One region of the Moritella sp. 24 genome, then DNA from elsewhere that is predicted to be linked to it. Evidence: predicted binding sites of a transcription regulator. Region 1 holds the regulator's gene; each other region holds the start of a gene.
What was found. The regulator sigma-54, encoded in region 1, starts transcription at its own class of promoters, with help from an activator protein. The targets are predictions, from matches to a motif close to GTTGGCACGNNNNTNGNNT.
Positions count from the first base shown of each region.

Region 2: a site for sigma-54 is predicted at 1,713-1,731, ahead of HWV00_RS16775 (NarK family nitrate/nitrite MFS transporter). Genes of this name have one in related genera too.
Region 3: a site for sigma-54 is predicted at 1,483-1,501, ahead of fliE (flagellar hook-basal body complex protein FliE). Genes of this name have one in related genera too.
Region 4: a site for sigma-54 is predicted at 1,891-1,909, ahead of flgF (flagellar basal-body rod protein FlgF). Genes of this name have one in related genera too.

Region 1 covers NZ_CP056123.1:4,399,262-4,402,480, reverse strand. Annotated here, with positions in the region: gene rapZ (RNase adapter RapZ) at 1-268, opposite strand, end outside; gene hpf (ribosome hibernation promoting factor) at 472-759, opposite strand; gene HWV00_RS19660 (RNA polymerase factor sigma-54) at 791-2,296, opposite strand; gene lptB (LPS export ABC transporter ATP-binding protein) at 2,345-3,070, opposite strand; gene lptA (lipopolysaccharide transport periplasmic protein LptA) at 3,086-3,219, opposite strand, start outside.
Region 2 covers NZ_CP056123.1:3,772,782-3,776,000, forward strand. Annotated here, with positions in the region: gene HWV00_RS16770 (glycine cleavage system protein R) at 1-21, shown strand, start outside; gene HWV00_RS16775 (NarK family nitrate/nitrite MFS transporter) at 197-1,657, opposite strand; gene HWV00_RS16780 (PstS family phosphate ABC transporter substrate-binding protein) at 2,002-2,979, opposite strand.
Region 3 covers NZ_CP056123.1:3,474,921-3,478,139, forward strand. Annotated here, with positions in the region: gene fliF (flagellar basal-body MS-ring/collar protein FliF) at 1-1,091, opposite strand, end outside; gene fliE (flagellar hook-basal body complex protein FliE) at 1,114-1,443, opposite strand; gene HWV00_RS15425 (sigma-54 dependent transcriptional regulator) at 1,565-2,956, opposite strand; gene HWV00_RS15430 (PAS domain-containing sensor histidine kinase) at 2,960-3,219, opposite strand, start outside.
Region 4 covers NZ_CP056123.1:3,597,821-3,601,039, reverse strand. Annotated here, with positions in the region: gene HWV00_RS16035 (flagellar hook assembly protein FlgD) at 1-448, shown strand, start outside; gene flgE (flagellar hook protein FlgE) at 475-1,782, shown strand; gene flgF (flagellar basal-body rod protein FlgF) at 1,969-2,712, shown strand; gene flgG (flagellar basal-body rod protein FlgG) at 2,761-3,219, shown strand, end outside.

The DNA.
Region 1 (3,219 bases):
ATTTATTAGTATCAAGGAATAAGCTTGTTAGCTCGGTGCTCGCTTTTAGCTCCTCAATAATGTCATTTAACTCTTTCTTATCAGTCGGTAGATTACGCACATCAATACTCACCGCGACTTTTTCTGTTTTGGCGTTTAAGGTTTGTAATAGTTGTGGTAATAATTTAACAGGCAGGTTATCTACGCAGTAGTAGCCTAGATCTTCAAGTACCCGTAATGCGATTGATTTACCGGAACCTGATTGGCCACTGACTATTATTAATTTCATCTTTTATCCTCACATCTGCGTAGCTAATATATCCTAGTGTTAGTCAAAATTAGGTAGCTAATTTAAAACTGATAGCGATATAAAATAATGGGCTCATTATCCCGCAATTGATTTGGATATGATATGTTTTAATTATGTCAGAAGCATTAATACCTAAAGGAAATGTTTATTTCCTTTAGGTTATTTATTAGTGGGACTAAAAATTAATGACGGATTAATTTTTCTTTGTGCTTAATCACTTGGCGATCAAGCTTATCCATTAAGCCATCAATTGCGGCATACATGTCATTATGCTCATGTACGGCAAAGATTTCACCCCCATTTAGATGTATTTTGGCTTCTGCAATTTGGAGTAGTTTTTCGACATTTAAAATCACATGGATATTGTTAATGTGATCGAAATGTCGTTCTAATTTGGAAAACTTGCTATCAACGTAATCTTTCAGTGAATCTGTAATGTCTACATGTCTACCTGTTAAATTAATTTGCATATATGTCTCCCATATGAAGGTTAGATGAGCCTTATAGCAGGCTCTTACGCTGATTAGATGGCGGTATGCTGAGCGCTTCTCGATACTTCGCAATAGTGCGTCGAGCCACTTTGATACCTTGATCAGCAAGTAAATCAGCAATCTTGCTGTCACTTAATGGTTTTATGGCATTTTCTGCCGCAACCAATTTCTTAATTAATGCGCGGATAGCGGTAGATGAGCACTCACCACCGTTATCTGTACTTACATGGCTTGAAAAGAAAAACTTCAATTCAAAAATACCACGTGGTGTATGCATAAACTTCTGCGTTGTGACACGAGAAATTGTTGATTCGTGCATTTCCACTTCTTCTGCAATATCATTCAACACCATAGGTTTCATGGCTTCATCACCATATTCAAAGAAATCCATTTGGCGTTGAACAATGCATTTTGTTACTTTTAGTAACGTTTCATTACGACTTTCTAAACTTTTAATAAACCATTTTGCTTCTTGAACATGCGTACGAATAAATTGTCCATCGCTACTATTACGGTTACCCGTCGATAGGCTTGAATATTCATTGTTCACTTTTAATCTTGGCACAATGTCAGGATTTAACTCGACTATCCACTGATTATTTTTTTTCTTTACCAGAACATCAGGGATAACATAGAGTCCTTCACTTTGATCTATGGCATTTCCAGGCCTTGGTTCTAGGCTCTGGATTAATTGCATGATCTCTTTGAGTTGAGGCTCTTTTAATTTTGTTTTACGGCTTAATTGACGATAGTCTCGATTACCTAATAAATCCATATGAGATTGGATTACTTGCTGACATTCGGTTAACCAAGGCGTGTTTTTGGGTAAGTGTTGAAGTTGGATTAATAAACATTCTTGTAATGAACGTGCAGCAACACCGATGGGATCAAAATGTTGGATACGTTTTAATACCGCTTCAACTTCATCTAATTCGATCTGCTCTTCGTCACTGTCATTGGTTTCTTGATGACCTATATTGACACTCGTTAGAATATCGTCACAAGTTTGGCTAAGGTAGCCATAATTATCGATGCCATCAATAATCGCGACTGCAATTGCACGGTCAGTATCGGAGAAGGGGGTTAATTCCATTTGCCACATGAGATGTTCGTATAAGCCTTCGCTGGTTTCACCTTGGTAAACTTGGTCTAAACCATCAATACCTGCGCTACCACCGCTGTGAGTTTGCGTTTGTGGGGTATAAACATCATCCCAGTTGCTGTCGTTAGGTAGCTCATCGGGCATTGAGTCGCTATTAAGCGCATCGCTCACTTCTATTTGGCTGGTATCAGTAATTGAGTCAGTACTATCAGCGTTAAGTGAATCATCGTTATCACTCTCATTTGACGGAGATGTGTTGGGATCTTCTTGTTCTAGCAGCGGGTTGCTGTCTAACGCTTCTTGAATCTCTTGCTGTAACTCCAAGGTCGATAATTGTAATAATCGAATCGCTTGTTGTAGCTGTGGCGTCATTGCCAGAGATTGACTCATACGAAGTTGTAATGATGGCTTCATCTAACGACTACTCTCTCTTCCTTAATGCGGCTATATATCAATATCAAACTATAGTCGGAATTGATCTCCAAGGTACACTTCTTTTACTTTTTCGTTGGACAGAATTTCTTCAGAAGTACCAGATGCGATTAAATGTCCGTGGCTTACAATGTAAGAGTGCTCACATACATCAAGCGTTTCACGTACGTTATGGTCGGTAATTAACACCCCTAAACCACGATCACGTAGATGCTGAATAATCTTCTTAATATCGCCGACAGAGATAGGATCTACACCTGCAAAAGGTTCATCTAATAAAATGAACTTGGGATCAGCGGCAAGTGCTCTTGCGATCTCAACACGGCGGCGTTCACCACCGGATAAGCTCATGCCTAAACTATCGCGAATATGGGTGATATGAAATTCTTCTAACAATTCTTCTAGTTTTTCTTCACGTTCAAAACGGCTTAATTCTGTGCGAAGTTCTAAGATCGCCATAATATTTTTCGTTACTGATAAACGGCGAAAAATAGACGCTTCTTGTGGTAAATAACCGATGCCTTGTTGCGCTCGAATATGCATAGGTTCATGCGTTAATTCTTGGTCATCAATGAAGATTTGTCCATGATCTCGCTTAACCAAGCCTACAACCATGTAAAAGGTCGTTGTTTTACCCGCGCCATTAGGCCCAAGTAAACCAACAATTTGTCCTGATTCGACTTCGAGACTCACATCTGAAACAACTTTACGTTTGTTGTAGCTTTTTGCTAAGTGTGATGCTTTTAAACGCGCCATATGAATGTATTTACTCTAATTAGTTTTGTTGTTTTCAGGAGTGAAAATTGTGATCACTCGATCTGATTCATGATTTCCGCTTTCGGCTATCATTTCTTGTTTGTCGATTTGATAGATGATCTTATCACCTTTCACTTCGCTGTCGGCTT
Region 2 (3,219 bases), 630 kb from region 1:
GCCGAAATGACTGAAGCATAATATTTATCGGACGAATAATACCGATACAAAAACGGCGCCATTACCAATCAATGATAATGACGCCGTATTAGAACAAAACGAGTTGTCATCAACCAGTCATACTATTTCTACAAAGCATAACCAATCAGATAGTCTTCATAAAACATACCTAAGTATATTCTTATCATTAACCCGTTTATGACACATTAATTAAGGTTACTTTACCGTCTTCATCCACTTCAGCAATGTGACCCTTCGGCTCTTCCATTAATAATAACGCCAGAAAGCCTACAATGGCAGTAATTGCAATTGCGTAGAAGAATACTTGTGTTGATACGATAGAGTAAAGCGTTAAGTAAAACACCGCTCCCACGTTACCATACGCTCCCGTCATACCCGCGATCTGGCCAGTTAAACGACGTTTGATTAATGGTACCGCAGCAAATACCGCGCCTTCACCTGCTTGCACGAAGAATGAACACGCCATTGCAGCTGCAATTGCTAACGGTAATGACCATTCAGACGTGATTTGTGACATCGCATAATAACCAACAGCTAAACCTGCAGTGAGAATAAGTAACGTTTTCTTACGACCAAAGCGATCACTAATCCAACCGCCACCAGGACGAGACATTAAGTTCATGAACGCATAAGAGGCCGCAACCATTCCCGCTTCTGCCATACCCAGTCCGAATGTTTCCGCAAAAAATAGTGGCAACATAGAAACAACCGCTAATTCAGAACCAAATGTCGAAAAGTATAATACGTTAAGTACAGCAACCTGTTTAAACTTATAACGTTCTATTTCAGGTACTTTTTTAACAAATACATCGCGGTTTACTTGGTAAGTTTTCCAGACGTCAAATATATATAGCACGCCTAAACCAAGATAAACTGAATCTGTAATTGTTTCGGTAAACATACCGATTTGCAATAATTTCCAAGCCAGTAAACATAACGTTAAATACATTGGCAGTTTCATGAATACAAGTAAAAAGAAATCACCTTTACTTGTTACTTCCATTGCACCGCCTTTTTTCGGGCGGAAATAAGTCGCACCTTTCGGTGTATCTGTCACATTAAAATAATACACAAAACTGAATGCTAAACTCATCGCACCTGTAATTGCGATTGCATAACGCCAGCCATCAGGACCACCAAATAAGAGTGCAACAGTCGGTAATGTAAATGCAGCAACGGCAGAACCAAAGTTACCCCAACCGCCGTATACGCCTTCGGCCGTACCTAGCTCGTTTGCTGGAAACCACTCACTCACAATACGAATACCAACAACAAAGCCAGCACCAATTAAGCCCATCATAAAACGTGCTATTGCCAATTGTTCAAATGTCGTCGCCAACGCAAACATGAAACATGGAATTGAACAGACAGCCAATAACGTAGAGTAAACTATCCGAGGGCCATATTTATCGGTTAACATGCCTATAATCACCCGTGCCGGGATCGTTAAGGCCACATTAAGAATAAGTAACGTTTTCACTTCTTCAGTGGTTAATCCCAAGCTATCTTTAATCGCAAGCATCAAAGGCGCAGCATTAAACCAAACAACAAACGTAATAAAGAAAGCCATCCACGAGAGATGTAATACTTTCATCTTCCCTGTAAAAGACAATATATTAAATTTTTCCTGCCCCATAAAAAATCCCTCTAATATATAAACAAAGTTTAAAAATTTTATCTTACCTAGAGTAAAGCAATACTAAGGCCAACTTGATAAAACAAAGTTAACACATTAAATATCAACAACTTAAGATAAAACCGTAAACATCTAATAGACCTAAAGGGAAAAGTTTGCACCAAGATGGTGACTAAATGTGAGCAATGTATCACTTTACGAGCAATGCATCTAAATTCAGATATAAACGAAATATACCTATTCATCAAAAGGATTCTTAACGATTTAGACTAGTTTGTATTATGTCAGAAAGCAAAAAGCCCGCTATTTAGCGGGCTTTGGATAACTTGCTTTAAGTTGGAATATTACAGAGTAATACCCGCTTTCTTAAGGTCTTTTGATGTTACTGAGTTAGGCAGTGGGATATAACCATCTTTAGCTACAATCTTTTGACCTTGTTTTGATAACATCAATTTTAGGAACTCAGTTTGCATTGGTGATAATGCTTTGTTTGGGTTCTTGTTGATGTAAACATATAGGTAGCGAGACAGTGGGTATTTACCTGACGCCGCGTTATCTAGTGTTGCATCGATGTAGTTAGTACCTTTTTTAGATAATGCTACAGCACGTACACCCGATGTCTTATAACCGATACCTGAGTAACCGATTGCATTTAGTGATGATGATACAGACTGTACAACAGATGCTGAACCAGGTTGCTCATTTACGTTGTTTTTGAAGTCACCTTTACAAAGTGCTTTTTTCTTAAAGTAACCGTAAGTACCTGATACTGAGTTACGACCAAATAATTGAACATCACGCTCAGCCCAAGAACCTTCTAGACCTAGCTCACCCCAACGTTCAACACGGTTACTCTCACCACATTTTAGTGTGCTTGAGAAAATTGCATCAACATCTGCAATGCTTAAACCTTTAATTGGGTTATCTTTATGTACGAATACTGCTAGCGCATCGATTGCAACACGGATTGCAGTAGGCTTGTAACCGTAACGTTTTTCAAACGCTTCAATTTCTTTCGACTTCATTTTACGGCTCATCGGACCGAACTGTGAAGTACCTTCAGTTAAAGCAGGTGGTGCAGTAGAAGAACCAGCCGCTTGAATTTGTACATTTACACTTGGGTAAGTATGTTTGAATTCTTCAGCCCACAACGTCATCATGTTTGCTAATGTATCTGAACCAACTGTAGATAGGTTACCTGAGATACCACTTACTTTTTGATATTCTGGTAATTTAGGGTCTAGACCTGCTGCAAATGCGCTTTGTGAAGCGATTGCTGTCATTGAAATCCCTAATGCTACAACAATTTGTTTAATATTCATTTTTACTTCTCCAAGTATAATTTTTTATTGCGTCTCTATGGACTACAGATAATAACTTTTGTAGATAATAACTTTGTATCTCGTTTCTGTGACTACAAGTATTCAATAAAGTGATGACAATAATATGAATGAAACATGACGGTTTGATGACAGTGCACAATTTATTACAAATAAAACAGCATTAATGACAAATAGCCGCTAAATTCTCGACAAAAAAAAGCCCATCACAATTAGGATGGG
Region 3 (3,219 bases), 920 kb from region 1:
TAATTTCGAGTCGACTCTTTTTGTGATTGACCGACTGGACGTGCAGCAGCATTACCACCTTCCGCTTCTTCAGGAATATCAGCATCAAGCGGTGGTTGATTGGTCAGTGCACCTGGTATTCCCTGAACCCCGTTACCTAATGATTGACGTTCTAATAACATCTCACTGCGAACAGCAGGTAAATCAGGATTAAAACGTTTTTGAGTTTGTTCTCTTACGCTAAAATCCATTGATACATCAACTTCAGCGGTGTAGTTGTTTACCCCTAAAATTGGGATAAGAATTGAATCGATTTTCTCACGGTACTCACGTTCATGGTTTTGCACCATTTCAAATTCACGTCGGCCTTGTGCAGCTAACATATCTTGACTACCAGAATTAAGTAAGCGTCCATTCTGATCGGTCAAAGTAACGCGCGTTGGTTCAAGCCCCTGAACGGCAGAAGCAACCAATTGCACCATTGAATCAATATTTTCTTGTGAGATAGCACCGCTATTACGAACCGTTAATATCACGGTTGCACTGGGTTTTTTCTCGCGTTTTGCAAATACATTTTCTTTTGGAATAGCAAGTAGCACCTGTGCTTTTGACACATGCTTAAATTCTTCTAATGCGCGTGATATCTGACGTTCACGACCAAGCTTTAAACGTTCTTGTTCTACACGCTGACTCACACCAAAGCCCATATCTTTCATTAAGATATCGTCACCTTGTAATTCAGTTGTCGTAAGTCCTGAACGGCGTAATTGTAATTTAATATCTTGGTACTGCTCTGCAGGAACAGAAACGGTATCACCATTAATTTTATATTCTATTTTCTGCTGGTCTAAAAATTCGAGGGTTTCAATGAGTTCTGCAGTTTGATACGTGCCTAACGGACGCATTTCAGGTTCTTTACCCCAGAGTAAAATAAATACCACTAAGGTTAGCGAGATCGCTAATGCGAGGATAAGAATGATTTGACGTAAGATATCAGCATTAGAAAAGAACCCAAATGCTGAGCTTTTTTGCTCATTCTCATCTAATTGCGCGAGATCATCGCCCATATCGTTATTGCTTACGATACCTGTATTTGAAGCCGTTTCAGCCACAGAGTTACTCCTTTACCCGAGATTAAACAGGCATACTCATTATTTCTTTATAAGATTCGATCAATTTATTACGAACCTGTACCGTAGCATCGAATGCCACCCCTGATTTTTGCGATGCTATCATAACATCACTTAGGGATACACTGCGATCACCTTGATCAAAACGTGTACGCAAATCACCGGTATTTTGTTGTAATCCGTTCACATTTTCCATTGCTTGCTGCAACATATCACCAAAACTAGCTGATGTCGTGGTTGGTGCTTTTACCGCTGTTGGGTCGGCTTCAAATTTAGTCGCCTGTAACGACATGCTTTGCATTTCAGAGTAAAGGTTATTGGCTGCAATGTTCATTGATTATCCTTGTTGTCATATTTTTGACCTACCCTAACAAAGCAATTAATATGCCAATAAAAAAGGCCGCAATTTCAACGAATTGCGGCCTTTTCTTGTTTACTGATAATATTTCAAATCATTAAGCTGGTATTTCAATTCCTAGCTCACGCATTTTTGCTAACTTATAGCGCAGTGTACGGGGACTAATACCTAAATTTTCTGACACGTCTTTTCGCACACCATTACAATCAATCAAGGTTTCTAAAATAATTTGATATTCTTGCTGACGTAACTCATTACCCAATGGCTTATTTGCGAACTCTGCAGTTTGTGCTGGTATTTCAGCGTTAACCTGCAATTGCGGAGCTTGCCCTTCAGGTGCTGAGGCGCGAAAATCAGCAAGCGAAAAATCTTCTAAAATAAGATCTTCATTTTTCACTTTGCCATCGACAGCTAAGATCATCGCACGTTGAATAACATTATCTAGCTCACGGACATTACCAGGCCAATGATAGATCTGCAGTTTGCTTTTAGCACAATCAAGTAACTCTAACGTAGGTATATTATTTTGCTTACAGTGTGATTTAAGCAAGTGCTCTGCAATCGGTAAAATATCACCTTTACGTTCAGTTAAAGGTAACCACGCTAATGGGAATACATTTAAGCGGTAGTACAAATCTTCTCTAAAGTCACCATTGGCAACCGCTTGCTTCATATTACGATTGCTTGTCGCAATAACACGTACATTCAGCTTAACCGTTTTACGGCTACCTAAACGCTCGACTTCACGTTCCTGTAATACCCGTAATAATTTAACCTGTAGCGCTAACGCCATTTCTGATATTTCATCTAATAAAATCGTGCCGTTTTGAGCCTGCTCAAATTTACCAGGACATGCTTGTATCGCACCAGTAAAGGCCCCTTTTTCATAGCCAAACAACGTTGCTTCAAGCATGTTTTCAGGGATCGCCGCGCAGTTAATTGCCACAAATGGACCATCATAACGCATCGAATTATCATGAATATAACGGGATAGTACTTCTTTACCCGTACCACTTGGGCCGGTCACCATCACTGTTGCATCTGATTTAGCCACTTTACGCGCTAAGCTTAATAACTGCTCTGTTTTCTCATCACCATAGCAAGGTGTACGTTTTGCTATCTTTTGTGGTGGTACATAACGGCCAACTTGATTGATCAAAACTTCCGGAGAAAAAGGTTTACCAATATAGTCCACAGCACCACTGCGCATTGCTGCAACAGCATCGTCGACTTTTGCGTAAGCGGTCATTAGCAACACAGGTAACTCAGGGTATTTCTGCTTAATATTGTGTAATAACGTTAACCCGCTCATGCCACCCATTTGGATATCACTCACGACCATATCATAGGTCTTTTTACCTAATGCAATCAGTGCGCTTTCGCCACTATCAACTTCATCACATTCATAACCAGCCATTAATAAGGTATCAACCAAGGCTTCACGAAGACCGAGATCATCTTCAACAACAAGAATTTGAGAATGGGACATATATTATCCGCCTATTACCATTGGTTGAGGTTCTGCTACGCGATGTAGCGGTACGATTATACTAAAACTACTGCCTTCACCTTCAGTTGAATCTAACTCCAAACTACCTTGGTGAGCTTTTACCACACTTTGCACAACCGCCAAGCCTAAACCAGTGCCTTGTGATTTAGTGGTAAAGAAAGGTTCTAAAATCTTTATTTGCATTGCCTTCGAGATCCCAGGGCCATCATCAGATACAACAATAGCGACTTTGTCATCACCTG
Region 4 (3,219 bases), 800 kb from region 1:
GATCATGAGTTCGAATCAGGCTTTACAAGCATCTGGTCTTGTTGGCACTAAGGTATTAGCGCCTGCATCATCGGCATTCCTATCTGCAGGTGAAAATGTGTCTGGTCGAATAGACCTGCCTCAGGATGCACCTAATATGCGTTTACAAATCGCTAACCAAGTTGGTGAAGTTGTTAAACTGATTGATATGGGTGAGCAAAAAGGCGGTGCGGTTGCCTTTGATTGGGATGGCACTGATATGAACGGCAATAAAGTAGCGGAAGGAAGTTACCGCTTGAAAGCATCTGCATCGATAGACGGCAATGCACAAGATCTTAAGATATCAAGTTTCCAGCATGTTGAAAGCGTTAACATCGGTAATACGGGTGGCGGTATTATGCTGAACTTAAAAGGTATGGGTAGCCTACCACTAAGTCAAGCAACAGAAGTTGCGGCTAAAACTTACTAAATTATATTGAATAAAAAGGAAGTCATATGTCATTTAACATCGCCTTGAGTGGGATCAACGCTGCTCAGAAAGACCTTAATACAACGGCAAATAATATTGCCAACGTTAATACAACAGGTTTTAAAGAGTCTCGCGCTGAGTTTGGTGATGTTTATGCAACATCGATTTTCTCAAATGCTAAAACGTCAGTAGGTAACGGTGTTGCCACTGCGCATGTAGCACAACAATTTCAACAAGGTAGTTTAAACTTTACTGAGAACTCGCTCGATCTCGCGATTAATGGTAACGGTTTTTTTGTTATGTCTGATGGCATGGAGTCGATGGATCGTAACTATACACGTGCAGGTGCATTTAAACTTGATGCGAATAGTTTTGTAACTAACTCGGCTGGTAATTACCTGCAAATTTATGACGTGAATGATGATGGTTCTCCAAAAGCAGTGAGCATGGCCTCAACCAAACCATTGCAAATACCAGATACAGCAGGTGTACCAGAAAAGACTGCAAATGTTGATATGACAATGAATCTACCAGCAACATCACCTGGACTAGATCCACTAGTATTTGACCCTACTGATAGCGCCACTTATACATCTGCGACGTCGGTATCTATTTACGATTCATTAGGTGAGTCGCATACCTTATCGACTTATTATGTCAAGGATGGTCGAGCTGGTGCGCCGTTAAATTCATGGTTAGAATTTAACTATGTTGATGATCAGCCTCTCGATATAGTGGGGGGGGAAGCTACAGGACAAGCGCCTGGTACCCCAGCAAAACCATTAGCCACACGTTTGACATTTGATTCGTCGGGTTTATTAGATTCCCAGATGCCAGCAATCGCACAAACGGTTCCACTGGGTGCTATTTTAACTAATGGTGCGGATACGACTCAAACGGTAACGTTAAACTTTAATAATCCGACACAGTTTGCATCGGCATTTGAAGTGACAAAATTAGAACAAGATGGTGCAACAGTAGGGCGATTAACTGGTATTGATATTGGCCCTGATGGCATGGTTGTAGCAAGTTACAGCAACGGTAGTAATGATAAATTAGGTATGATTGCCATGGCTAAATTTGCCAATGAGCAAGGATTAAGTCAAACCGGTGATACGGGTTGGCGTCAATCGCAATTATCAGGTGATGCTATCGCCGGTAAACCGAACTCGGGTACATTTGGTAAAATTAACTCATCAGCGTTAGAGCAGTCAAATGTAAACTTGACCAGTGAGCTTGTTAACTTAATTACGGCGCAACGTAACTACCAAGCAAACTCAAGAACTCTAGAAGTGAACTCTAAACTACAAGATACAGTATTACAGATTCGTTAATCTGATTGGCTAAGATGCCATATAATTAGCGGGTTTAATCAAGAACCCTATCTGTTATGCACTATATTAGTTGTAAAAAAGCCACCCTATTTAGGGTGGCTTTTTTATTTTGGCACTTTAATTGCTTTATCACTTAATTAGATGGGAAATTAACGATTTTAACGAAAAGTGACAGAGGATTGACGAATGGACAATATGCTTTATATCTCGATGTCGGGTGCCAAAGAAAATATGAATGCATTGGCTGTTCGTGCCAATAATATTGCTAATGTGAATACACATGGTTTTAAATCTGATTTTGAACAAGCACGTTCAATGCAAGCTTTTGGTGAAGGTCTACCTACTCGTGTATTTTCTATCACAGAAAGCCCTGGCCAAGATTTTACGAGCGGCGCACTACAGCAAACAGGCAATGCGTTGGATGTTGCAATTCAAGGTGATGGTTGGTTGAGTGTACTCGACGATCAAAATAATGAAAGTTATACCCGTAGTGGCAGCTTACACATGAGTCCTACCGGTGAACTGTTAACATCTTCAGGGCGTCCTGTACTGGGTGAAAATGGTCCAATCGTTATTCCTACACCCGTAGAACAAATTAAAATCCATGCAGATGGTCGCATTGAGGTTCGTCCTCAAGGTGCACCAGCAAATGCACTGGAAGAAGTCGATCAGTTAAAATTGGTTAATCCTGATGTACGAAATTTAGTGAAAGGTTATGACGGTATGTTCCGTCAAGCGGACGGTACGCCTGCGGCTATCGATCTTAATGTCCAAGTTGCTGGTGGCGCGTTAGAAACCAGTAATGTTAGTGCTGTTGGTGAACTCACCGGAATGATTAATTTGCAACGTCAATTCGAAATGCAGATAAAAATGATGAAAACAGCAGAAGAAAATGACAAAGCATCTGATTCATTATTACAAATCAGCTAATAGTCATTGATGAGTCCCCAATAGCATAAATTAGACGAGGAAAGCATTATGAATCCGGCATTATGGATCAGTAAAACAGGCTTAGAAGCACAACAGACAAATATCTCAACGATTTCAAATAACTTGGCCAATGCCAGTACGGTTGGTTTTAAGAAAGAACGCGCAATCTTTGAAGATCTATTGTACCAAGCGGTAAACCAACCGGGTGGCCAATCATCACAGAATACGAAACTACCATCAGGTTTAATGGTCGGTTCTGGTGCGCGTGTTGTTGCGACACAAAAAGATCATTCACAGGGTAATATGTTAACGACTGATAACTCACTGGACTTAATGGTAAGTGGTCGTGGTTTTTTTGAAATTGAAATGCCAGATGGCACCACGTCATATACACGTAATGGTCAGTTCACGTTAAACGACGAAGGTATTATCGTGACGCCTGGTAGCGGTTACCCGTTACAACCCCAAATCCAAATACCTGCTGATGCACAAACAGTCACTGTATCT